Linked DNA regions of Asticcacaulis excentricus CB 48. Each later gene encodes a partner of the first gene's protein in a complex. Links are inferred from orthologs where the notes say so. Each region holds a gene or a part of one and is shown on either strand. Other genes may lie near its edges.

What was found.
Region 2: the proteins of dnaN (region 1) and ASTEX_RS14280 are in contact, whole or in part, in a cryo-EM structure (PDB 8GIZ), measured with the Escherichia coli proteins. The link is inferred for Asticcacaulis excentricus CB 48 from one-to-one orthologs.
Region 3: the proteins of dnaN (region 1) and dinB are in contact, whole or in part, in a solved structure (PDB 1OK7), measured with the Escherichia coli proteins. The link is inferred for Asticcacaulis excentricus CB 48 from one-to-one orthologs.

The regions. Positions count from the first base shown.
Region 1 is NC_014816.1:852-11,356, reverse strand. What follows is about bases 7,311-10,220. They hold dnaN (DNA polymerase III subunit beta), read right to left. Parts: upstream 9,372-10,220; coding sequence 8,250-9,371; downstream 7,311-8,249. Other genes in these bases: dnaA (chromosomal replication initiator protein DnaA), read right to left, coding at 9,530-10,220; recF (DNA replication/repair protein RecF), read right to left, coding at 7,311-8,142. In the rest of the region: ASTEX_RS00035 (argininosuccinate synthase), read left to right, coding at 1-965; ASTEX_RS00030 (glycoside hydrolase family 97 protein), read left to right, coding at 1,298-3,361; ASTEX_RS20925 (hypothetical protein), read right to left, coding at 3,368-3,502; ASTEX_RS00025 (helix-turn-helix domain-containing protein), read left to right, coding at 3,609-3,977; gyrB (DNA topoisomerase (ATP-hydrolyzing) subunit B), read right to left, coding at 4,568-7,015; more of recF, read right to left, coding at 7,018-7,310; more of dnaA, read right to left, coding at 10,221-10,505. UniProt on the Escherichia coli protein: Confers DNA tethering and processivity to DNA polymerases and other proteins. Acts as a clamp, forming a ring around DNA (a reaction catalyzed by the clamp-loading complex) which diffuses in an ATP-independent manner freely and bidirectionally along dsDNA.
Region 2 is NC_014817.1:555,669-566,120, reverse strand. What follows is about bases 4,709-7,565. They hold ASTEX_RS14280 (DNA polymerase III subunit delta'), read left to right. Parts: upstream 4,709-5,560; coding sequence 5,561-6,571; downstream 6,572-7,565. Other genes in these bases: ASTEX_RS14270 (MBL fold metallo-hydrolase), read left to right, coding at 7,346-7,565; ASTEX_RS14275 (TatD family hydrolase), read left to right, coding at 6,573-7,349; tmk (dTMP kinase), read left to right, coding at 4,921-5,559; ASTEX_RS14290 (septal ring lytic transglycosylase RlpA family protein), read left to right, coding at 4,709-4,858. In the rest of the region: ASTEX_RS14320 (diguanylate cyclase domain-containing protein), read right to left, coding at 1-745; ASTEX_RS14315 (sulfurtransferase TusA family protein), read right to left, coding at 858-1,091; ASTEX_RS14310 (hypothetical protein), read left to right, coding at 1,190-1,804; ASTEX_RS14305 (glycoside hydrolase 5 family protein), read right to left, coding at 1,844-3,187; ASTEX_RS14295 (DUF1304 domain-containing protein), read left to right, coding at 3,666-4,019; more of ASTEX_RS14290, read left to right, coding at 4,133-4,708; more of ASTEX_RS14270, read left to right, coding at 7,566-8,155; ASTEX_RS14265 (bifunctional 2-C-methyl-D-erythritol 4-phosphate cytidylyltransferase/2-C-methyl-D-erythritol 2,4-cyclodiphosphate synthase), read right to left, coding at 8,511-9,656; tRNA dihydrouridine synthase DusB, read left to right, coding at 9,722-10,452. UniProt on the Escherichia coli protein: Part of the beta sliding clamp loading complex, which hydrolyzes ATP to load the beta clamp onto primed DNA to form the DNA replication pre-initiation complex.
Region 3 is NC_014816.1:497,020-499,984, reverse strand. What follows is about bases 148-2,965. They hold dinB (DNA polymerase IV), read right to left. Parts: upstream 2,192-2,965; coding sequence 1,103-2,191; downstream 148-1,102. Other genes in these bases: ada (bifunctional DNA-binding transcriptional regulator/O6-methylguanine-DNA methyltransferase Ada), read right to left, coding at 2,251-2,965; ASTEX_RS02330 (OsmC family protein), read left to right, coding at 618-1,004; ASTEX_RS02335 (pyridoxamine 5'-phosphate oxidase family protein), read right to left, coding at 148-494. In the rest of the region: more of ASTEX_RS02335, read right to left, coding at 1-147. UniProt on the Escherichia coli protein: Poorly processive, error-prone DNA polymerase involved in translesion repair and untargeted mutagenesis. Copies undamaged DNA at stalled replication forks, which arise in vivo from mismatched or misaligned primer ends.

The DNA.
Region 1 (10,505 bases):
ATGAAGGCCAGTACCTGCTTGGCACCTCGATCGCGCGTCCGCTGATCGCCAAGAAGCAGATCGAAATCGCTCGCAAGGTCGGCGCCGATGCCGTCTGTCATGGTGCGACGGGTAAGGGTAACGATCAGGTGCGTTTCGAGCTGGGCTATTACGGCCTTGAGCCCGATATCAGGGTCATCGCGCCATGGCGTGAGTGGGACTTCGCGTCGCGTGAATCTCTGCTGGCCTTTGCCGAACAGCACCAGATCCCCATTGCCAAGGACAAGCGCGGCGACGCGCCCTTCTCGGTCGATGCCAACCTGCTGCACTCCTCGTCCGAGGGCAAGGTGCTGGAGGACCCGGCGGTCGAAGCCCCGGAGTTCGTCTATCAGCGCACCATCGCCCCGGAAGCCGCGCCGGACAAGGCCGAGGTCTTCACCATCGACTTTGAAAAGGGCGATCCGGTGGCTATCAATGGCGAAGCCCTGTCGCCGGCAGCCCTTCTGACCAAGCTGAACCAGCTCGGTCACGACAACGGCGTCGGTCGTCTGGACCTCGTCGAAAACCGCTTCGTCGGCATGAAGTCGCGCGGCGTTTATGAGACCCCCGGCGGCACCATCCTGCTGGCGGCGCACCGCGGCATCGAGTCGATCACGCTCGACCGCGGCGCCATGCACCTGAAAGACGAGCTGATGCCGAAATACGCCTCGCTGGTCTATAACGGCTTCTGGTTCTCGCCGGAGCGCGAAATGCTTCAGGCTGCGATCGACTATTCGCAGGCCAAGGTCACCGGTCGCGTGACGGTGAAGCTCTATAAGGGCAATGTCACGGTCATTGGCCGCGAAAGCCCCTACAGCCTCTATGATCAGGATCTGGTGACCTTCGAAGAGGGCAAGGTGGCTTATGACCACCGCGATGCGGCGGGCTTCATCAAGCTCAACGCCTTGCGTCTGCGGGTCGCGGCAAAGCGCGACCTTCGCGGCTAGCTCGCGCCGCATTTGAGTGTCTTCGAGGCGCTCTTGCGTCCTATCTGGTAAGACACTGCGAACTGTGAAGCTTTCGAAGCGGGACATGTTCCAGGGCCCATTCCTTGTGGCCCTGGGATTGCCGCTTCGTGAAAGATCCGCCTTTACCGCAAGGCAGCCCTTGGCCTGTAAGGGCAGGGCGATGCCGTTTCCTGTCCTTAGGAAAGTTGGCTGTCCGCCACTAAAGGTGACGCCATTGCCTTAAAGTGGCCCTTCACCGTAAAGGCCGCGTTTTCAGATCTTGACCTTGGTCACGTGATAGCTCCCAATATCATACAAATAGGGAGGACTTCATGGTGTTCGATTTTCGGTCTTGTTTGAAATGCGTTTCCATCACCGTTTTTGCGGTTGCGGCGACATCATCGGCGGCGCAAACCGTTTCAACAACGTCTCCGGATAAGCGTAATCGTGTGGACGTTGTGGTGAGCGATAAGGGGGCACTTACTTTCAGTGTAAGCCGGCATCAAAGGGCTCTGATTGAAGCCTCACCGCTTGGGCTCATTTTGCAAAACAGCTCCCCGTTTGGCACAACACTGGGGGAGAGGGGCGCAAAGCTTTCAGCCTCCAAAACAGTGACGGGCGAAGACCGTTACACCTTGCCTGTAGGGAAGTCGAAAGACGTCCGCGCCTCGTACGAGGAAAGTCATATAAGTATTGAAACCGGGCAGTCTGAATTGGCGAGACTGGATCTGATCGTTCGGGCCTATAATGACGGGATTGCGTTTCGCTATGTCGTTCCTAAACAGCCCGGTCGTTCGGCGCTAAACATCCAAGACGAGGCGACTTCATTTCGCTTTAGCGACGACTTTGATTGTCACGGTCTGAACCAGGGACGGTTTGAGAACAGTTTTGAAGGCGAGCATGATGCGATTAAGGCCTCGCAGTTTCGCCCCTTCCATCTGTTCCAGGCGCCGGTCGTCTGCCGCACGGGTTCCGCCGCATTTGCTATCGCGGAATCGGATCCACAAGACTATCCGGGGGCCTACTATACGGGGCTTAACGACGGCACACCGGGTTTACGCGTGGTCTTGACCCCTCGCAAAGACAATGACCCCGGCGCACGGTTCCGCACCAGAGCGGCTCAGCTAGACGTTTCGACCGACTTTAAAACGCCGTGGCGCGTCGTGATGATGGGAGATACGAATGGCCAGCTGATCGAGTCCCAGTTGATCAATACACTCGCTTCCGCCTCGATGATTGCAGACACAAGCTGGATTAAGCCCGGGTTGTCAGCCTGGGACTGGTGGAATGGCAACGCCTTTCCTCTGCCGTCCCCCCATAATGCCAATGGTCAGACCTCAGGCATGAACACGGCCACCTATAAGGCTTATGCGGATTTCGCGTCCGAAATGGGGTTTGAATATCTTCTCATCGACGAAGGCTGGTCTGTTGGATCGTCCGTTGAGCCCACTGCGAACGCCGATGTGACCCGACCCAAGCCGGAAATCGATATTGCCGAGATCGTACGCTACGCTAAAGCGAAGGGTGTCGGCGTATGGGTCTGGCTGCAATGGCAGCAACTGGATGCCCAACTTGAAGAGGCGCTGGCAACCTATGAACGGTGGGGCGTTAAGGGGGTGAAGGTCGATTTTCTGAACCGCAACGATCAGGAGATCATGGCGTTTTATCGGCGACTTCTGTCGAAGGCCGCTGATCACAAGCTCATGGTCAACCTCCATGGGGCCTTTCCGCCTGCAGGTTTAACCCGGACCTGGCCAAACTACATGACCCAAGAAGGGGTGCTGGGCGCAGAAAACAACAAATGGAGCCAGCGCATAACTGCCAAGCACAACGTGACCTTGGCCTTTACCCGTGGGCTGCTCGGGCCGATGGACTATACGCCGGGTGGTTTCAGACACACGACGCCGGCAGATTTTCCCGCAAAGCAAAGCTTCGTGAACCCTTATGTCATGACCACCAGAGCGGCCGCACTGGCGATGTATGTTGTTTACGAGAGCCCTTTTCAGATGGTTTCTGACAGTCCGCCCGCCTACAAGAAGCCGGACGGAAGTCCAGAGGACGGTGTTGACTTTTTAAAGCGCGTTCCCGCCTCCTGGGACGAGACCCGCTTCATCCTTGGGGACATTGACGAATGTGTGGTTATCGCACGCCGTTCAGGCGATAGCTGGTATGTGGGGGCGATGACTGACGGTGCAAAGACGATTAGCGTGCCGTTGAACTTCCTTGGCAGAGGCGCCTATAAAGCGGTTGTCTGGGAAGATGGCGATCACCCTTCGAGCGTGAAGAAGAGCGAAATTGATGTCGATGCCCAGCAAAGTCTCACACTGCGATTGGCCAACTCGGGCGGTGGGGTTATTCAGATTACACCCCTAAAGCCGGTCAAGAAACGCCGTTAGCCATTTTTAGTCCAGCTCGGCATCGGGCGTTTCGATGACCGGGCTGGATAGCATCAGAAGCCAGAAGAATAGAGCCTCTAGGCACGCCTTTCTGGCTGAGGTCGAAATGGATTTGAAAAAACTACCCGACAGGATGGTCATAAATCTACTTCGTGGGCAGAAATCTCCCAGGGTTGTATATTGGCACTCATGCCGAATATGATCGGATCGACGCAACGACCGTCGACCAATTCTGAAAGTATTGATCATGGACATTCGCCCTATCAAGAACGATGACGATCACGCTTCCGCACTGGAAGAAATGAAAGGCCTTTGGAGCGCAGCCGAAGGCACGCCGGAACATGACCAGCTCGCCATCATGATCACTCTCGTTCATGACTACGAGGAGCGCCGCTGGCCTATCGCAAAGAACCTCGATCCGGTTCAAGCCATTCAGGCAGCCATGGAAGCGCAGGGCAGGACCCAGTCCGATCTAGCCAATCTGATCGGCAAAAACCGCGCGACAGAAATACTTCGCCGCAAACGCCCCCTGACACTCGCTATGATCCGTAAAATAAACAAGGCCTGGCATATTCCGGCCGACCGCCTGGTTCAGGAATGTGATCTGATCGCCTAATCTACCGATACCCAGTCCGTATCGACCTTGATGGTACCGGATCATAGCAGCGGAGCGGCATCATAAAGCTCGGTTGAACAGAGTTCCGTGCTCCTACCCTTGATGCATGAAAGCTACTCGCCCGCGCCTACGATCACCTTTTCGATTCGAAACATTAAACATTCTCCAGTCCCGCTTGTTTTGCAGGCACTGATTTTCAAATTTCCAGCCTACGAATTCCAACTATCCGCCAGAGCGGTCCCTGTTGACCTTTACCTGGGGCCATCGGCGCCACGCTTTAATTAGGCTATCGGTGGTCAAGGCCATAAGTTTTCCGAGATAGGCGGCGCCCTTTTTGCCACTTTAGAGCGATGAGCGCGTGCAAGTCGGAAGTCATGCATCCCCAGCATCAATTGCCGCGAGGCGCAATGAGGGCCTCCGCGCAAACGCTCTAGCTAACCGTGGAGGTGAGAAGTGGGGCTGAGGGGGATGCATCACCGATGGGATGCGGGGCGCGTGACGTTATATAAAGAATCGCAAATCGACACTTGCCGCAGAAAAAACCGCCGGAGTGTTGACCCGGCGGTTTTAAAAGAGGGTGGTAGGTGGCGTTAGGCGTCCACTTCAGCATCGAGCGCATTGTCCTGAATGAACTCGCGGCGTGGTTCGACCAGATCACCCATCAGTTTGACAAACAGGTCGTCGGCTTCGTCGGTCAGATTGACCTTTACCTGAAGCAGGGTGCGGGCGTCCTTATCCAGCGTGGTTTCCCACAGCTGATCCGGGTTCATTTCACCCAGGCCCTTATAGCGCTGGATGCTCAGGCCTTTGCGTCCGGCATCAAGAACGGCGGCGACGAGGTCCAGAGGCCCGCGGATGTCTGCGGCCTTGTCCTTGCGACGGAAGGTCGAGACTTCGTTGAACAGGTCTCCCAGTTCCAGCGTCCGCTCATTGAGGCGGCGGGCGTCCTGCGAATGGATCAGGCCGTCATCCAGCACGATCTTTTCCGATACGCCACGACGCACGCGGGTAAAGACATAGCCGCCGTGGCTGGTCGTATTGGCTTCGACGCTCCAGTCACCGTCACCGTCTTCCTTGAGACGATCAAGACGCTTGGCGACCAGTGCCAGATCGGGCTTGTCGCCGAACAGGCCCCCCAGTGCCGCCTGTTCGATCGCAAAGGCCGGGGCGCGGCTGGCCAGACGGTCCACGCTGCCCTTGAAGGTCTTGGCGATACGTACCTGAGCCTCAAGGTCCTGAGCGGTGATACGCTCACCTGAGCGCAGTTCCAGAACCGCCTCAGACGTGCCTTCCTCGATTAGGAAGGCGTCCATTTCGGTGTTGTCCTTCAGGTAGCGCGACGACTTGCCTTTGGCGACCTTATACAGAGGCGGCTGAGCGATATAGAGATAGCCGTTTTCGATGATCTGCGGCATCTGACGGTAGAAGAAGGTCAGAAGCAGGGTACGGATGTGCGCGCCGTCCACGTCAGCATCGGTCATGATGATGATCTTATGGTAGCGCAGCTTCTCGATATTGAAATCATCTCGCCCAATACCGGTACCTAGCGCCGTGATCAGCGTGCCGATCATTTCCGACGACAGCATTTTGTCAAAACGTGCGCGTTCGACGTTCAGGATCTTGCCGCGCAGGGGCAGGATGGCCTGATTTTCACGGTTACGGCCCTGCTTGGCCGAGCCACCGGCCGAGTCACCCTCGACGATAAAGAGTTCGGACTTGGCCGGGTCGCGTTCCTGACAGTCGGCCAGCTTGCCTGGCAGCGAGTTGATGTCGAGCGCCGATTTGCGGCGGGTCAGTTCGCGGGCCTTGCGGGCCGCTTCACGGGCGGCAGCAGCTTCGATGATCTTGGAGACGATCTGTTTGGCTTCGACCGGGTTTTCTTCAAACCACTGCGACAGCTTTTCGAAGACGATGCCTTCGACGGCCGGACGCACTTCGGAGGAGACCAGCTTGTCCTTGGTCTGCGACGAGAATTTGGGGTCCGGCACCTTGACCGACAGAACGCAGGTCAGGCCTTCGCGCGCGTCTTCACCCGATACCGAGACCTTTTCCTTCTTGGCGAGGCCTGAAGACTCCATATAGGCCGACATCACCCGCGTGAGGGCGCCACGGAAGGCCGCCAGGTGGGTGCCGCCGTCGCGTTGCGGGATGTTGTTGGTAAAGCACAGCATCGTCTCGTGATAGCTGTCGTTCCATTGCAGGGCGAGATCAACCTCGACCTTGTCACGCAGGCCCCGCGCGTCGATCGGCTCCTTGATGATCGGTGATTTTGACTTGTCCAGATGCTTGACGAATTCGACGATGCCGCCTTCGTAATGCAGGATGATGTCGTAGGGCTCGGCCTCACGCAGGTCTGCGAAGCGGATGTGGACGCCTGAGTTGAGGAAGGCCAGTTCACGCAGGCGGTGTTCAAGCGTCTTGCGGTCAAAATCGATGAAGGTGAAGGTGCCTTGGTCCGGGCCGGTCTTCAGTGACGGCAGGAAGGTGACGATGGTACCGGTCAGGGGGTTGCCATTTTCGCGCAGGGGCGCGTCGCCGGTAACCTCGACCGAACGCACGGTTTCGCCAAGCTCAAAGCGTGCCTCGTGCGTCTTGCCATTGCGGAAGATTTTCAGCTCAACATAGTCGGAGAGGGCATTGACGACCGAGACGCCGACGCCGTGCAGGCCGCCGGAGACCTTGTAGCTGTTCTGGTCAAACTTGCCGCCGGCATGGAGCTGCGTCATGATGACTTCGGCTGCCGACACGCCTTCTTCGGCGTGGATATCGACCGGCATCCCGCGCCCGTCGTCGGAGACTGAACAGGACCCATCGGCATTGAGGATCACTTCCACCCGGGTGGCGTGACCGGCCAGCGCTTCGTCGATGGCGTTATCGACGACTTCATAGACCATGTGGTGCAGGCCCGACCCGTCATCCGTGTCGCCGATATACATGCCAGGGCGCTTGCGCACCGCATCCAGCCCTTTGAGAACCTTGATCGAATCCGCGCCATAAGCGTTTTCGACGACTTCCGGATGCTCTTCGTTTTCGGCCATGCCTAGTCCCTAAATTCTACCCATTGGCCCCCTTCGACACGAACCCCAAGCGCACGCCCGGCCAATCCGTCGAAGAGGCTTTCGTCCGTGCCTGTAAACAAGGTTTGCAGGCCCAGACGATCGGTTTCATCAAACAGCGCCGCCCGGCGAATCGGGTCGAGGTGCGCTGCGACTTCGTCAAGTAATACTACAGGATTCGGTGCGCTTTTGACACGCGAAAGTCTCGACCCCTGCGCCAAAATCAGGTTCAGAACGAGGGCTTTTTGCTCCCCCGTGGAACAGTCCGCGGCCGGACGATCTTTTTCGCGGTGAAAGACGCTGAGATCCGTGCGATGGGGCCCGAAAAGCGAGCGCCCCGCCGCCGAATCACGGGCACGGGCCCGGGCAAATCCCTCGCGCAAGGCGGTATTCAGGGTCTCGCGTTCCCGGGCGTCTGACGCTTCGTTGATCAGTCCCAGATCCGCCTTTGGGAAGGCGCTTTCGTGCGCTTCGATTTCCGCCTGAAGATCGCTCAGGGCGGCGCGGCGGGCCCCAATCATCTCACTTCCGGCCTCAGCGAGCCTCTCCTCCAGCGCGTCGAGCCAGACGGCGTCGGCGGGACCCTGCACCAGCAGTTTTAGCCGCTCACGCAGGGCCTTTTCATAGGCGCTAACTGTCGTGGCGTGTGAAGGTGTGGCGGCGAAGACCAAGCGGTCGAAAAAGCGCAGCCGCTCGGCGCGCGCCTCAAGGAAGATACGGTCCTGCGCCGGGGTCAGCCAAACCAGGCGAATATGATCGAGCAGACGCCCCGCCGGGACGGTTTGCTGGTCGATGCGCACAAGACGCTTTTCAAGGCTGCGCGGGTCGGACCCCGTGCCGATGCGGATATCGTCCTCGGCGCTTTTCAGCTCGACCGACACGCCCCAGGCGCGACCCTTGGCCTCCTGCGGAAGGCGACGCCCCAGATCGCTGACGGCCGCCCCGCGCAGACCCCGACCGGGATTGAGGACGCTGATCGCTTCAAGAAAGTTGGTCTTACCTGCGCCGTTGGGGCCGAACAGATATAGCGACCGCCCGGACAAATCGACATCAAGCCGGTCATAGCTGCGAAAATCGGTCAGGCTCAGGGCGTGAATGCGGGTTTTCATGCGCGCCCTTTAAACGAAAAAGTCAGATCGAAACACACGGTAACCCCGGGTTTCGATCTGACCATTTGTCTCATTGCCAAAATGTGGAGCAGGGCGAAAAATTGAGCCTACACCCGCAGCGGCATCAGCACGTACTGTACGCCCTGATCTGCGGTATCGAGCACGAGGGTCGGAGAGGCCGCATCATTGAGGCGCAGTTCGACCTGTTCACCGGCGATCTGCCCCATCACATCGAGGATGTAGCGGGCGTTGAAGCCGATTTCGAGCGAGTCGGAATCGTAGTCGATTTCCGCTTCTTCGACGGCCTGACCGGCTTCGATATTGCGCACGGTGAGCGTCAGACGCCCCGGCTCGATCGCCATCTTCACCGAGCGGCTCTTTTCCGCTGAGATGGTCGAAACGCGATCGACGGCGCGCGACAGGATGCCCGTGTCGATACGCATCAGCTTGTCGTTGTTCTTCGGGATCACGCGACCATAATCCGGGAAGGAGCCATCGATGATTTTCGACGTCAGGGCCGCAGTGCCGAAGTTGAAGCGGATCTTGGCGGGTGAAACGGTCAGTTCGACATAACCCGTGCCGTCGTCCAGCAGGCGGCGGGCCTGATCAATGGTCTTGCGCGGGATGATAACCCCGGCGCTGCCCATCGAACCGTCCGGAGCCGGCATTTCGGCAAGGGCCAGGCGGTGGCCGTCGGTAGCCACGGCACGCAGATAGCCTGATCCGTCCTCAGTCAGGGTGTGAAGGAAAAGGCCGTTGAGATAGTAGCGCGTCTCTTCGGTCGAGACGGCAAAGCGCGTTTTGTCGATCAGGCGCTTTAAGTCTTCTTTCAGCAGCGCATAGGTCGTGCCGTCATGGTCGCCTGACATGACCGGGAAATCACCGGCGGGCAGCACGGGCAGGGCAAAGCGCGAGCGCCCGGCCTGTACGGTGAGGCGCGGATCGTCACCGGCCTGATAGCGCAGTTCGACATCCGCTCCGTCGGGAAGTTTGCGGACGATTTCGTAGAGGGTATGGGCCGGCGCAGTGATCTGACCCGGCACGGCGACGATGGCTTCTGCGGAATCGACGATCTCCATATCGAGATCGGTCGCTGAGAAGGACACCTGTGAGCCTTCAGCCGACAGAAGCACGTTCGACAGTATGGGGATGGTGTTGCGGCGTTCCACCACGTTCTGGACGTGGCCCAGTGCCTTCAGGAGTGCGCCACGTTCAATGATTAGCTGCATCTTGGCATCCCAGAATTTTTGGCCGGAATTTTTGGCCAGAAGTTTTGACCAGCCTTTGCGGCCGTGTAGGTAGAGAGCAAAAGGCCGGGGCAGTTGCCCCGGCGCTTCGTAAGACCTTAAATGTTTATTAAGCGGCGTCAACCGGTTAAACCGGCTAATCAGCCGCGCAGTTTGCGGGTCAGGGCTTCCACGTCTTTGGCGATCTGTTCATCGCTTTGCAGCAGCTCCTCGACCTTCTTCACGGCATGCAGAACCGTGGTGTGGTCACGCCCGCCGAAACGGCGGCCGATATCCGGATAAGAACGCGTCGTGTGCTGCTTGCACAGCCACATCGCCACCTGACGCGGGCGGGCAACCGAGCGCGTCCGGCGCTCCGACAGAAGATCCGCCTGCTTCAGGGCGAAGTGATCCGCCGTCAGCTTCTGGATTTCATCGACCGTCACGCGGCGCTCAGCCGATACCTTCAGGTTGGGTTGCAGCAAGGCCATAGCTTCGTCCAAAGTCAAACTCCCCAGACGCGCACCGGCCGAAGCGGCCAGGGTATTAACGGCCCCTTCCAGCTCTCGGATAGAACCCGGTACGCGGTCTGCTAAAAATTGCAGTACATCATGTTGCGGCTTCTGGGCGACGCCCAGACGCTTAGCGAGTTGATCGAGCTTACGCTCGATAATGCCCATTCTCAGGCTTTGATCGGCGACATCCAGAGCGCAGACCAGTCCGGAAGACAGGTGCGATCTGAGACGCGCTTCGATTTCGTTGAGGTGCGACGGCGGACGGTCCGCCGTGAACACCACGCGCTTATTGTTTTCCAACAGCGCGGTCAAGGTGTGAAACAACTCCTCCTGCGACGAGGTCTTGCCGCCGATAAAATGCACATCGTCGATCAGAAGCAAATCGGCACTGCGCAGTTCATCCTTAAAGGCCGCAGTCGAGCGGTCCTGAAGCGATTTCACAAAGGTCGAGGTGAACTTTTCCGCGGTCAGATAGACGACTTTTGCGTCCTGACGACGGGCCTTCGCTTCCCAGGCGATGGCGTTCAGAAGGTGTGTTTTTCCATAGCCGTAAGGGCCGTGGAAGAAGACCGGGTTAAAGTGCCCATCCGCCCAGGTGGCCACCTGACGCGACATGGTGTAG
Region 2 (10,452 bases), on another replicon or contig:
CGGAGACGTCGTTGACGCCACGCAGGAAGGCATCGCCCAGGTCGAGATCAACGGATTTTTGCAAACGCAGGAATACCGGCGTGTGGTAGAGCCGGGTATTACGCCGCATACCCGATGCGATCGACAGGGCCTCCGCGACCGACTCCCGGCCCCATAGGACGACCGCGTCGAACGTCTTATCATGAAGATAATCAAAGGCTGAGTAGCTGGTGAAGGCTGCATAGAGGTCCACACCCCGCGCGCGTAGGGTATGGCTAAGGGCTAGGAAATCCGGGTCCGCCGGTCCTACCGAAAGTATGGCCAGTGGCTTGTCATCGTCGCGCGACGGTATGTTCAGCCCCAGCGCATTCAACGTATCGCGCCGCAACTCGTATTCTTCTTCGGCGACATTGGCGCGCACCATGTGTTCAAGGCCGAGGAGGATCTGCTGCGGGTAGGCGTCGCGGTCATAGACCATATCCCAGCCTTCGGGGATGTCATATTGACCCGTGTGGGTCACCTGCACAATGGGCAGGCGGCGTGGCGCGCAGGCTTCGCGCAACTGGGTCACAAGCTTCGCCGAACATTCCGGATGGGCCGCATCGACCAGAACCGCCTCGATCTGAAGATCACCGATACAGGCCAGTGCGGCATCGGCGCGATAGGCCGTAATGGTGCGCCAGCCCAGCCGGTCAAGCTCGGCCCCCAGCCGCTCAGGCCATTGCTGATCCTTTGCCAGCAGCAAGACGCGCGCCTGAATATTCAACTCAAACTCCCTGAAACACAGGCCCTGACACGCAGGATATCCGGCCGCCAGACAAGCGGTAGAAAAGGCCTAAACGATTCGTCTCGCCAAAAGGTAAACGCGCCGGAAAGGTTTAGCGGCGGACGATGAAACGCCGGTGGGTGTCTTCGGCTTCGGAGGCAATCAGGAGAAATCCGTTCTGCTGGCAGAAGTGCGGCACATCGATCTGCGCCATAGGGTCGTCGGCCAGCAGTGTAATAACCGCACCGGGTTGTTCAGCCAGAGCCTTTCGCAGGCGCAGGGTCGGTACCGGGCACCGGTGGCCGCGCGCGTCGATCAGCAGGGAAGGCGGCTCGGTTGGGGTCATGGAGGTACGGGCGGTCTCAAAAATGCCTTTTCAGCACCGAATGTTTGGTCAATGCCGTCGAATCCGCGCAAATGCAAGCGAGATAGAGGAGTCGCCCTATGCGTTGGCTGATCTTTGTGTTGTCGCTGATGGTCGTGACCCCCGGCGCGCGGGCGCAGGTATCGTCCGAACCTGATTTCTTTGCCCGCGTTCGTATGGCCGGGTTCGAAGCGCCGGTGGAGGTGCGCCGCACGGGGGTGAAAATGCGGGTGGACATGTTGAGCGGCGGGGTATCGCAGACCTATATTGCCGACCGCGACAAGGGGGTTCTGATCCACCTGACGGCAGCGGGCGGCAAACGTATCGCGCTGCTGTTTCCCTTAAGCCGAGAAGCGGCCCTGTTGCCGCTTCCGCTTGATCTGGCGACGCTGGAATCGCGCGCGACGGTGCGTCCGGTGGGCTCAAGCCTGATGGCCGGGCAACCGTGCCGCACGCTGGAATTCAGCGGCTACCTCAATCAGTCGGGCATGGCCTGCGCCAATAGTGACGGAATTCTGATGCAGATGACGCAGAAGGGGCGCAATGTGCCGCTGTTTCAGGTGGTGGCCTACGCCAGGGGCGCTCAGGACGCCAAGTGGTTTGTCATTCCGCCGGATTACCAGACGGCGGTTTTGCCGGGTCTGGGCGGCGCGACGGCCCCTACGGGCCCTATGACCAATCCCGTAAAACCGTAGAAAAGACCGGGGATTATCCCGGCCTTTTCATTAGATACATTAGGAGGCTTTGAGCTTTTTGATCCGCTCAGCGTGCTGCCGGACCAGGCCTTGCGTCGAAGTGTCGGTATTGAAAACGCTGTACCAACCCTGCGGCTCGTGCGGCGGATCACCGACATAGGCGGTTTCGCCACGCAGCATCCAGTAGTCCTTATGCAGAGCGCGGCCCGCACCGCCCCAGGCCCAGAAGTTTGAGCCCGACACCGGCCCGCCGGTTTTCACGGCGTCTTCGACCGCCTTATAGATCATACCATAAAACTTGTCTTTCCAGACGGTTGGCGTGCCCGGCTCATACTTCACGTCATCTCTGGGGAAGCCGAATTCTTCGAAGACCAGCGGCTTGTTCATGGCCGTCGCGATGCGGATATGGTCATCGATATATTTTTGCACCTTGGCGGCGCCAGCATCGAAGGTGCCGGGCAGGTCCTTGCCGTCGACCCAGCTCCAGTTTTGTGGCCAGATGTGCGCCGTCAGGTAGTCGATCTCCTTATGCGCGTTGATCAGGAACGTTTCATTGCCAACCACGCCCATGAGGCCTTCGTGGCCCAGCGACACCAGATGATGCGGCGCCAGCGAACGGATCAGTTTGGCGGTCGAAGAAATCCAAGCCAGATAGGCTGGCATGTGGTGCGCGGCGATTTCAGGCCCACCACCGGGACGCGGCTCATTGCTGAGCTGCCAGGCCATGATGGTGGCGTCATCGCGATACGGTTTTTTGGTCAGCGAATTGGTGCGCTTGAGCAGGAACTGCACATAGTCGTGGTACATCGCCACGGCCTTTGCGTTGGCATAGAAGCGCGAGCTGACATCGGCAAATTCCGGCCACGGATGGGCGGGATCGCCATTATTGATATAGTGCCCGGTCGTGTAGTCGAGATAGGCCATCATGCCGCCTGACCATTCCCAGAAGTTGGTCAGGTAAAGCACAGCCTTCATGCCGCGCTTGTGCATTTCGACTAGCAGGTAATCCAGCCCGACCAGCAGGTCTTCGTTGTATTTGCCGTTTTCGCGCGTGCGGAAGGCCGGATCGAGCGAGTTTTTCAGCGGCGACAACTCAGACGAGGCCAGAACGCGTAGATTAGTGACGCCCAGCGCTTTAAGATCGTCCAGTTCCTTCTGAAGACGCGTACGGTCACCAAAGGCGGCGTCGGCCCCCAGATAGGCCCCGTACCAGATATTGGCCCCAACGAAGCGATAGGTTTCGCCTTTGAGTTTGAAATGCGGGCCCTGAACGGTGACAAAATCACCGACCGGTGTGGCGGCGGAGGCATGGCTAACCATGGTCAGAGCGCCGAGGCTAAGCGAGGCCAGCAGGGCGCTGCGGCGGGAAAGGGACGCGGGCATGGGAATCCTTCCTGTTTGTTTTTGGTGGGACGCAACTTAACCTGTAATAATTATTTTTGAAATATTTAATCGATGAAGCGGCGTTTTTCGATTGCGGCTGGGGATTTATCCCCATAGGCTCTTGGCAAGCGCAGGCGGTCACGATAGAAGCACACTCCGCTCAAGGCAAGGACAGGTGGCCGAGTGGTTTAAGGCAGCGGTCTTGAAAACCGCCGTAGGTGGAAGCCTACCGTGGGTTCGAATCCCACCCTGTCCGCCATCACACACAAAGACCGGCCCCAAAAGGGCCGGTCTTTGTGTGTGATCGACGGGGGTGGGGACTTGAACCCACGGGGAGATGGGGTTCGTAAACCGGAGCGAAGCGTAGGTTCGGCGGAGCGCAGCGGAGCCAATCCCACCCTGCCCGCCCGTGCGTCTGGCACCTTGCCCCTTCGCCATATGCGGCATACCCTCTCGCGAATAAAAAGAGGACGCCCCCATGATCGCCACCGTTCTGACCGCGCTGGTTGCGCTGATCCATATCTATATTCTTATCCTTGAGATGTTCCTATGGCAGAAACCGGCGGGGCTGAAAGCCTTGGGGCTCAGCCGCGAATTTGCGGAGCAGACAAAGACTTTGGCGGCCAATCAGGGGCTTTATAACGGGTTTCTGGCGGCCGGTCTGATCTATGGGTTGATGCCGGGGCCGCACGCGCTGGCCTTCAAGGTCTTCTTTCTGATCTGCGTGGTGGTGGCCGGGGTCTATGGCGCGGCGACGGCCAGCCGCAAGATTCTGTTTATTCAGGCGCTTCCGGCAGCGCTGGCCCTGATCGCTCTGGGGCTTAATCTGTAAGGCGATTAACCAAGCCTTTTCCATTTCTTTTTACCCTGTTTGGGCACAGAATGTGTTGACCGGGGCGTCCCATGTCCACCCAATTGAACCTGATTGCGAAAAGATCAGTGCAAATGCTTGTTCTGGCAAGCATCTGGCTTCTGGCCGCCTGTGCGGGTGGGCCGAAGCTGAGCACGCGCGACGAGCCGGAAGTGGTGAAGAACGGGCAGTATCGCGCCGCCAACTTACGGCCCTATAAGGTGCGCGGCGACACCTATAGCCCCTATGTGCCCGATATTGGCGACACGCTTACAGGCACGGCAAGCTGGTACGGCCACGAGTCGGGCAGTCTGACGGCGACAGGGGAACACTTTGATCCGAATGCCCTGTCGGCGGCGCACAAGACCTGGCCGCTCCCGTCGGTGATCGAGGTGACCAATCTCGACAATGGCCGCAGTCTGCGGCTACGGCTCAATGATCGCGGGCCGTTTGTCGATGGGCGTCTGCTTGATCTGTCGAAAGGGGCCGCCAAGGCCTTGGGCGTGCATCAGACCGGCACAGCGCGGGTGCGCATCAAATTTTTGGGCCCGGCCGTGCTGGGCGCGCGTCCGACCTATGCCGCAGCGACGCCTGAGGTGGCGGACGGGGATCGACAGCGGTATCGCGTGCAGGTCGGGGCCTTTTCCGAGCGCGCCAATGCTGAGCGGGTCAGCGACCAGTTGCGAGCGCGGGTCGATGAGCGGCGGGGTCTCTATGTCGTGACGCTGGGGCCGTTCGAGGGGGCGCAAAAGGCCGAACTTTATCGGCAAAAGGTGCTGGCGGCGGGCTATTTCGACGCCATTCTGACGCGTGACGAGTAATTTCGGCGGGTTGTGATTTTAGCCTTGTCTTAGCCGAGCGCTTGGCCGATGTATCGGCTGACATGACCGGTAGATTCATTACATTCGAAGGCGGCGAAGGTGCCGGAAAATCCACTCAGGTGAAGGCCCTGGTAGCGCATCTGCGCGAATTGGCGCTGGAGGTGGTGCAGACGCGCGAACCGGGTGGCTCCAGCGGCGCGGAGGCGCTGCGCGACCTGCTGGTGACGGGTGAGGCCGGGCGCTGGTCGCCGATGTCTGAAACCCTGATGATGTATGCGGCGCGTGCCAACCATCTGGAGCAGGTGATCCGGCCGGCACTGGAACGCGGGGCGTGGATCGTCTGCGACCGCTTTTCCGACTCCACACGTGCCTATCAGGGGGCGGGGGGCGGCGTGACCCCCGAACTGATCGAAAGCATTGACGCCGCCGTTGTAGCGGACACTCAGCCCGATTTGGTTATCGTGATGGATATGCCGCCGGAAGCGGGCTTAAAGCGGGCGCTGGCGCGCGGCGATGCCGAAAACCGCTTTGAGTCCAAGGGACTGGCCTTTCATGAGCGTCTGCGTGAGGGCTTTCGCAGGCGCGCCGCCGCGCATCCTGAGCGTTATCGACTGATCGACGCCGACCGCTCAATTGAAGACATCAAGGCCGATGTCTGGCGCGTGGTGTCGGGCCGCTTTGCGGAACTGAAGGTAAGCTGAGATGGCGGTGACCGAAGACGATACCGCCGTCGCCCATCCGCGTCAGGTCTTTGATTTCATTCAGGGCGAAGCGCAGGAAACGGCCTTTCTTGATGCTCTGTCGCGCGGGCGTCTGCACCACGCTTGGCTGCTGTGCGGGCCCGAAGGGGTAGGCAAGGCGACCCTTGCCTACCGCGCGGCGCGTTATCTGATGGGGCATCAGCGCGACCGGGGCTTTGGCATTCTTGGCATGTCTGAGGAGGACCCCGATGCGCGCCTGATTGTGGCGCAGTCGCACCCTGACCTGCTCGTGCTGGAGCGTGAGCAGAAGGACGGCAAGACGCGCAAGAATATCACCGTCGATGCAGTGCGCGAGGTGGTCGAGTTCTTTTCCAAAGCGCCGTCGCGTTCGGCCTATCGCGTCTGTATCGTTGATGCTGTCGATGACCTGAATATCAATTCAGCCAATGCCTTGCTGAAAATTCTTGAGGAACCACCTGAACGCGGCTTGCTGTTCCTCATTTCGCATTCGCCGGGCAAACTTCTGGCGACCATCCGCTCACGCTGCCGGCGTCTAGGCTTCTCGCCGTGGGACGATGAAGCGGTTCAGCGCTTTATCTCGGCGCGCGCCGACCTTAGCCCTGAACAGCTTGAACGACTGGTGGTAATGGCCAAGGGCTCCCCGGGCAAGGGGTTGCGGCTGTGGGAAGAGGGGGCGCTGGAGATGGATGAGCTGGCGGCGCGACTGTTGTCCGACGCGCAGCCTGCGCGCTTCGATCTGTTACCGTTGATGACGCTGTTCAAGACGAACTCCTCGAAGATCGACGGTCCCAAAAAATTCGCGCAATTTATCGCCGCGCTGAGTGATCGAGTACAGGAGCGGGCGCTGAGCGCCGACGCCCCGGCGCGCGGACGGCAATGGTCGGAACTGTGGGTCAAACTTAGCACGGTCGTCGCCGAAACCGAGGGTGTCAATCTGGACCGCGGCGAATATTTCTGGTCCATCGTAAACGATATCAAGGCTTTAAGGTAAGATGCTTATCGACAGTCACGTCAATCTGCACGCCCCGCAATATGACGAAGACCGTGACGCGGTGATCGACCGGGCGCGTGAGGCCGGAGTGGGCCTGATGGTCAATATCTGCGACCGGGTGTCGAATTTTGAAACCTGCTATGGTTTGACGACGCATCAGGACATCTGGGCCACCGTTGGCACGCACCCGCACGAGGCCAAGGAGAATCCCGGTCTCAGCGTGGCGGACCTGCTGACACTGGCGCAACGGCCAAAGGTGGTCGGTATTGGCGAATGTGGGCTGGATTTCCACTATGACTTCAGCCCGCGAGACATTCAGGCGGCGGTGTTCAGCACCCATGTCCAGGCGGCGCGCCAGAGTGGCCTGCCGCTGGTGGTGCATACGCGCGAGGCCGATGCCGAAATGTGGGAGATTCTTTCCGACGAACACGCCAAGGGGGCGTTCACCTTCCTGCTGCATTGCTACACCTCAGGCGCTGAACTGGCGAAGAAGGCGGCCGGGATAGGGGCCTACTTCTCGGTGTCGGGCATTGCCACCTTCAAGGCGGCGCAGGATGTGCGCGACATTATCGCGGACATGCCAGCCGAGCGCATTATTGTTGAAACTGACTGCCCCTATCTGGCGCCCACACCCATGCGCGGCCGGCGCAACGAACCGGCCTATGTGACGCACGTCTATGACAAGCTGGCGGAAATCCGTGGCTGGACGCGCGAAGACACGATCGCGCGGACGACCGACGCCTTCTACGCCCTGTTCAAGCGGATACCGCGCGCATGAGACGGCTGAGGACCACCATACTGGGTTCAGGTTGCTCGACCGGCGTGCCGCGTGCCGACGGCTTTTGGGGGCGCTGTGATCCGTGTAACCCGAAGAACCGCCGCAGCCGCTGTTCGGCCCTGTTTCAGGCTTTCGATCCATTGTCTCCCGAACAGACGACCAATGTGGTGGTCGATACGTCCCCGGATTTTCGCACCCAGATCATGCAGACAGGCATAAACCATCTGGATGCCGTACTGTGGACACATGACCATGCGGATCAGACGCATGGCATAGACGACATGCGGGCCTTTGCGCTTTTGCGCAAAATGCAGGTGCCGGGCTATATGGATGAAGCGACGCGTCAGACCCTGCTCAGCCGGTTCGATTATATTTTTGCGGGCAAGTTCGGCTATCCGCCGATCTGCGCGCCAATGGCCTTGCCGCTTTTCGGAGAGACGTTCCATCTGACGGGCGAGGGCGGCGAAGTCCCGGTTGTCACCTTCGATCAGATACATGGTCCTATTCGTTCCGTCGGCTATCGTATCGGGGACGTGGCCTATTCCAGCGACATCAGTGACCTGCCAGAAGACAGTTTTGCGCATCTTTACGGGCTAAAGGTCTGGGTTGTGGATGCACTGCGCTATTCGCCGCACCCGACGCACGCGCATCTCGATCTGGCGCTGGAATGGATCGCCCGCGTCAAGCCTGAGCTGGCCGTGCTAACCAACCTGCATCAGGAAATGGATTACGAAGAATTGCGGGCGAACCTACCGGACGGTGTCGTGCCTGCCTATGATCAGATGGTGATTGATACGGAGTTTTAGAGCCATTCGCCGGCTCAGTTGAGCCGTCCAATGGCTCTAAGTTTTTGTTTGGTCGCGCAATTTTTCCGAAAAGTGGTATCCACTTTATCGGCTTGCGCTCTGGGAAGCCTGTTCGGGGTGGGGAAGGTTGGAACGCAAAAAAGAACAGCTTAAAAAATTGAATGAAATAATGGGTTTCAAAAACAAACCCACCCCGAACGTCTGCAATTCATCATATTTACAGAGCGTTGTCATTTGAAATTTTGCGTAGCAGCATTGGCTACGTTTCAGGTTAAATTTCAGGTAAATATTTGTTAATTATGATAAAAATATAAACCCTGTAACAATAAAGAAAGATTCGTGATTGTGCGCTGCGTTATAATGGTAGGGTGATCAGGCACACCGCCTGCGCGGCCAGTCCTTCTTCCCGACCGGTGAACCCCATCTTCTCGGTGGTCGTGGCCTTGATGCTGACTCGCGCCAGATCAAGCGTGAGAATATCGGCGACTCTGTGACGCATGGCCTCCCGATGCGGCTTGATCTTGGGGCGCTCGCAAATCAGCGTGACATCGGCATTGACGATTTCCCCCCCACGCTGGCGTATCAGTTCGACCGCATGACGCAGAAACAGGTCAGACGGCGCACCTTTCCATTGTGGGTCGGTGGGCGGGAAGTGATCGCCAATATCGCCTAACCCCGCGGCCCCTAGCAGGGCATCCGTCAGGGCGTGCAGGCCAGCATCGGCATCCGAATGGCCGATCAGGGTCTGATCGTGGGTAATTTCCACGCCACACAGCCACACGCTTTCGCCGGGGCCCCAGCGGTGAGCGTCAAAGCCCTGACCGATACGCATCTGTTGAGCGGGCATAAAGGCCTCCAGCACGGCAAAATCTTCGGGATAGGTCAGCTTTTGAAGCCGCTGTTCCCCTTCGACGATCTCGACGCTGATCCCGGCGGCAGCGGCTACCATGGCCTCGTCGGTGGCCTCGACCGCACCCGTCCACTGGGCATAGGCGTCGGCTATGTCTCTGAGGCGGAAGGCCTGAGGGGTCTGGGCCCGCCACAGACCATTACGCGAGGGCGCGTCGATGATGCGGCTGTCTTCGGCACGTTTCAGCGAGTCGGTGACCGGTACGGCCAGAATAGCGGCGCGCGCCGTTTGCAGCCGAGTCAGAAGCGTTTCAATCAAGTCTACCGTCAGCAGGGGCCGCGCGGCATCGTGGATCAGCACGAGATCATCGGGCGCAGCCGTTTCATGCAGAGCACTGAGGCCGGTTTGCACGGAAAGGGCGCGCGTGGCCCCGCCAGGAACGACGCGCACCCGCTCCAACCCCTGAAGCGTCAGGGTGGCGTGATCGAGATCGTCGCGCGGCACGACAACCACTATGTCGGCGGCTCCGGCGCGGGCAAAGGCTTCGATCGACCAGTTGAGGACCGGCTTACCGCGCAACGGCATCCATTGCTTTTTGCCGCCTGACCTCAGACCTGAACCGCCGGCAACGATGATCGCATTGAAACTCATGGCTTCGTCTTAATCGGAGCCCGCCCATTGCGTAAAGAGGGCTTCGCGGTTATTTCGCGTTCATGATGACGCACAGTCTTAGGATCGGAGATGTGGAGATTGCCGGGCGCGCCCTGATCGCGCCGATGACCGGTGTGTCTGATCTGCCCTTCCGCCGCATGGCTTCTAAGCTGGGGGCTGCCTATGCGGCCACCGAGATGGTCGCCTGTGCCGAGTTGGAGCGTGGGCGTCCGGACGTGGTGCGCAAATTCGCGCTGGGGGAACATGCCGGCCTTAAGATCGTGCAACTGATCGGCAAGGACCCGGCGTTTATCGCGCGTGGGGCCGCTCTGGCCGAAGCGTCGGGTGCGCATATTGTTGATCTCAACTTTGGCTGCCCGGCCAAGGAGGTGACCGGCGTCCTGTGCGGGTCGGCCCTGATGCGCGACCTCGATGCCGCCAGCCGCCTCATGGAGGCGGCCGTCAGCGCGACTTCGCGACCTGTGACGGTTAAAATGCGGATGGGGTGGGACAACCAAAGCCGTAATGCACCGGAATTGGCTCGTCGGGCGGAAGCCATTGGGATTCAGGCGGTAACCGTTCATGGCCGCACGCGGCAGCAGTTTTACAAGGGCGAGGCCGACTGGGCCTTTGTGCAACAGGTCAAGGAGGCGGTGTCCATCCCCGTCATCGTCAACGGCGACATTACGGATGGCGAGAAGGCGCGCGAGGCCCTCGCGCAGTCTGGGGCCGACGGCCTGATGATCGGGCGCGGCGTCTATGGCCGCCCGTGGCTGGCCGCGCAACTCGATGCGGC
Region 3 (2,965 bases), 500 kb from region 1 along the record:
CCGTGGTCACCGGGATCGGCACGCTCGCCCGTGGCCATGGCCTGAAGGAAGGCGACGCCGGCGGCAATCAGGCCAGGGCTGTCCCAGAATTCGGCTTCGCTCGCGTTAAAACGCAGCAGGCGCAGATTGGGATCGTCCTTGCCGCCGGGGAACCACGCCTTGTCCGCCGCTGACCACAGTTCATCGATAATCACTGGGTCGCGACTGATGCTCACCGTGCCATTGAGGGCGACATAATTGTGGCCCTTAGGGTCGGAAAAGGTGAGAAGCGCCTCCGGATTGGCTTCGATTTCACCAATCTTGCCTGTGTCAGCCCCGGTAAAGAACCACAGCACGCCGTCAAAGGCCTTGTCCTCCGGGTGGCGAATTTGCGGCATCATGGGCCGCGCGTGCAGCAGGCCAGTCGCAGCGTGCGTCGCCAGCATAGCCACCTTAGTGTCCTTGATCAGGGACCAGATACGTTCGCGGGCCTCTTGGCCATACAGGGTCGTCATGCTTTGCCTCTTTTGTCTCGCTGGCACCCCGCCGCAGCCCTCCATTTGCATCGCGTGCGCGTAAAATAGCCATAGGAAGGGACGCTGCGCGCATATAGTCTGCCGACAAAAGGGAGACACCACATGGCTCATGCACGCGCCCATATCGGCACCGTCGACTTTCTCACCACCATTGAAACCGGCGGACGCACCCTCACCGCCGACGAACCTGAAGCTCTGGGCGGCGGCAATGCTGGATTTGCACCCTACGACCTGCTGCTAGCCTCTCTGGCCGCCTGTACCTGTATCACCCTACGCATGTATGCGGCGCACAAGGGCTGGCCGCTGGAGGCCATCGATGTTGAACTGCACCACAGCAAGGACGACAAGCGCTCAAAAATCACACGTTTGCTGACCCTTAAGGGAGCCCTGGATGAGGCCCAGAGGGCGCGACTGGCCGAGGTGGTTGAACGCACACCGGTCACCCTGACGCTCAAGGAAGGGGCGGATATCACGACCACGTTTGGTTAAAGCGTTCGTCGGCCCAGCTGAGACGACAAGCTCTCTAAGCTTCTGTTTGGTAGAGATATTTTTTTTCGAAAACCGTTCACGCTTTTCGACATGTCGCTCTAAATCGCCAAACTGAGTTGCTGCGGTTCGGCCTGCGCCTGCGAACCGCCCAGCGACGATAGGGTGACGCCCAGCAGACGAATCCCCTTGGCGATTGGGAAGACGCTTTCGAGCAGACTGCCCGACAGACGGGCCAGTTCACCCTTGTTGAGCACGATGGCAGCCGCGGTGTGACTGCGGGTGATCTGCTGGAAGTCGGTATATTTGACCTTAAGCGTCACGGTGCGGCCGCGCGTGCCGTGCTGATCGCAATAGCGCCACACCTTGTCCACGATAGGTGAAAGGGCTGCGCGCGCGGCCTCCAGTGAGAAGATGTCCTGAAAGAAGGTGTTTTCCGCGCCCACGGACTTGCGCACCCGGTCCGGCTGCACGCGGCGATGGTCGATGCCGCGCGCAATATTGTAGTAATAGTCGCCCGACACGCCGAAATGCTTTTGCAGAAAGGCCAGATCCTGCGCCTTGAGATCTGCCCCGGTCAGGATGCCCAGCCGATTCATCTTCTCTTCGGTCGCCGGGCCGATGCCGTGGAAGCGCCCCACCATCAGGGTCTCTACAAACTCAGGCCCCATGCGCGGCGTGATGACGTAAAGCCCGTCTGGCTTGCGATAGTCCGACGCCATCTTGGCCAAAAACTTGTTATAGGACACACCCGCCGAAGCCGTTAGTCCGGTCGCCAGCTTGATCCGCGCCCGGATTTCCTGCGCGATCAGGGTCGCCGAGGCGATAGCTTTGTGATTGTGCGTGACGTCGAGATAGGCCTCATCGAGCGACAGTGGTTCCACCAGTTCCGTATAGTCCTCAAAAATGTCGCGGATCTGTTTCGAGACGGCCTTATAAGCGTCAAAGCGCGGCTTGACGAATATCAGCTCCGGGCACTTGCGTCGCGCCGTCACCGACGGCATGGCCGAACGGATGCCGTATTTGCGCGCTTCGTATGAGGCCGCCGCCACAACGCCGCGTTCCAGTCCGCCCACCGCCACCGGCTTGCCGCGCAGTTCAGGATTATCGCGCTGTTCCACTGAGGCGTAGAAGGCATCCATATCAACGTGGATGATCTTGCGCAGAGGTTCGATGTTCTCGTTTTCCATGGTGCGGTTCCGCAGCGTCATTAGAACGTAACGCGAACATAGCACAAAAAGGGAACAAATCAAGCGGTCTGAATCTCGCCTTCCGCCTCTAACAGCGCCGCCTTGCGCTCCACACCCCAGCGATAACCCGACAGGCTGCCATCGGTACGCACCACCCGGTGACAGGGTATGGCCACGGCGATCTTGTTGGCCGCACAGGCCGAGGCCACGGCGCGCACGGCCGCGGGCAGGCCCACCCGCTCGGCCAGTTCGCTATAAGAGACGCGCGTACCAGCCGGCAGCGCCTGAAGCGCGGCCCACACCTTCTGCTGGAACAGGGTGCCGCGAATATCGAGCGGCAGGTCGAGCGCGGTTTGCGGCGCTTCGATCAGACCAGCCACACACGCCATCGTATTTTCAAACGCCGCGTCCCCACCGATTAGTTCGGCTTCGGGAAAGGCGTCCTGAAGGTCGCGCACCAGCGCCTCCGGGTCATCGCCCAGAAAAACCGCACAGACACCCTTTTCGCTGCGGGCCACCAACAACGCACCCAGACGCGATTGGCCCACGGCGAAGCGGATCACCTCGGCCACCCCGCCCTTGCGGAAGGTGCGCGGCGACATACCCAGTGCGTTAGCCGTATCAGCGTAGAACCGGCTGGGGGCATTGAAGCCGGCTTCGTAGATGGCTTCGGTGACGCTGCCGCTGGTCTTCAGCGCCGCCCGCATCCGGCCGCTGCGGTGGGCGCGGGCATAGGCCTTGGGGGTCAGACCCGTGGCCGCTTTGAACACTCGG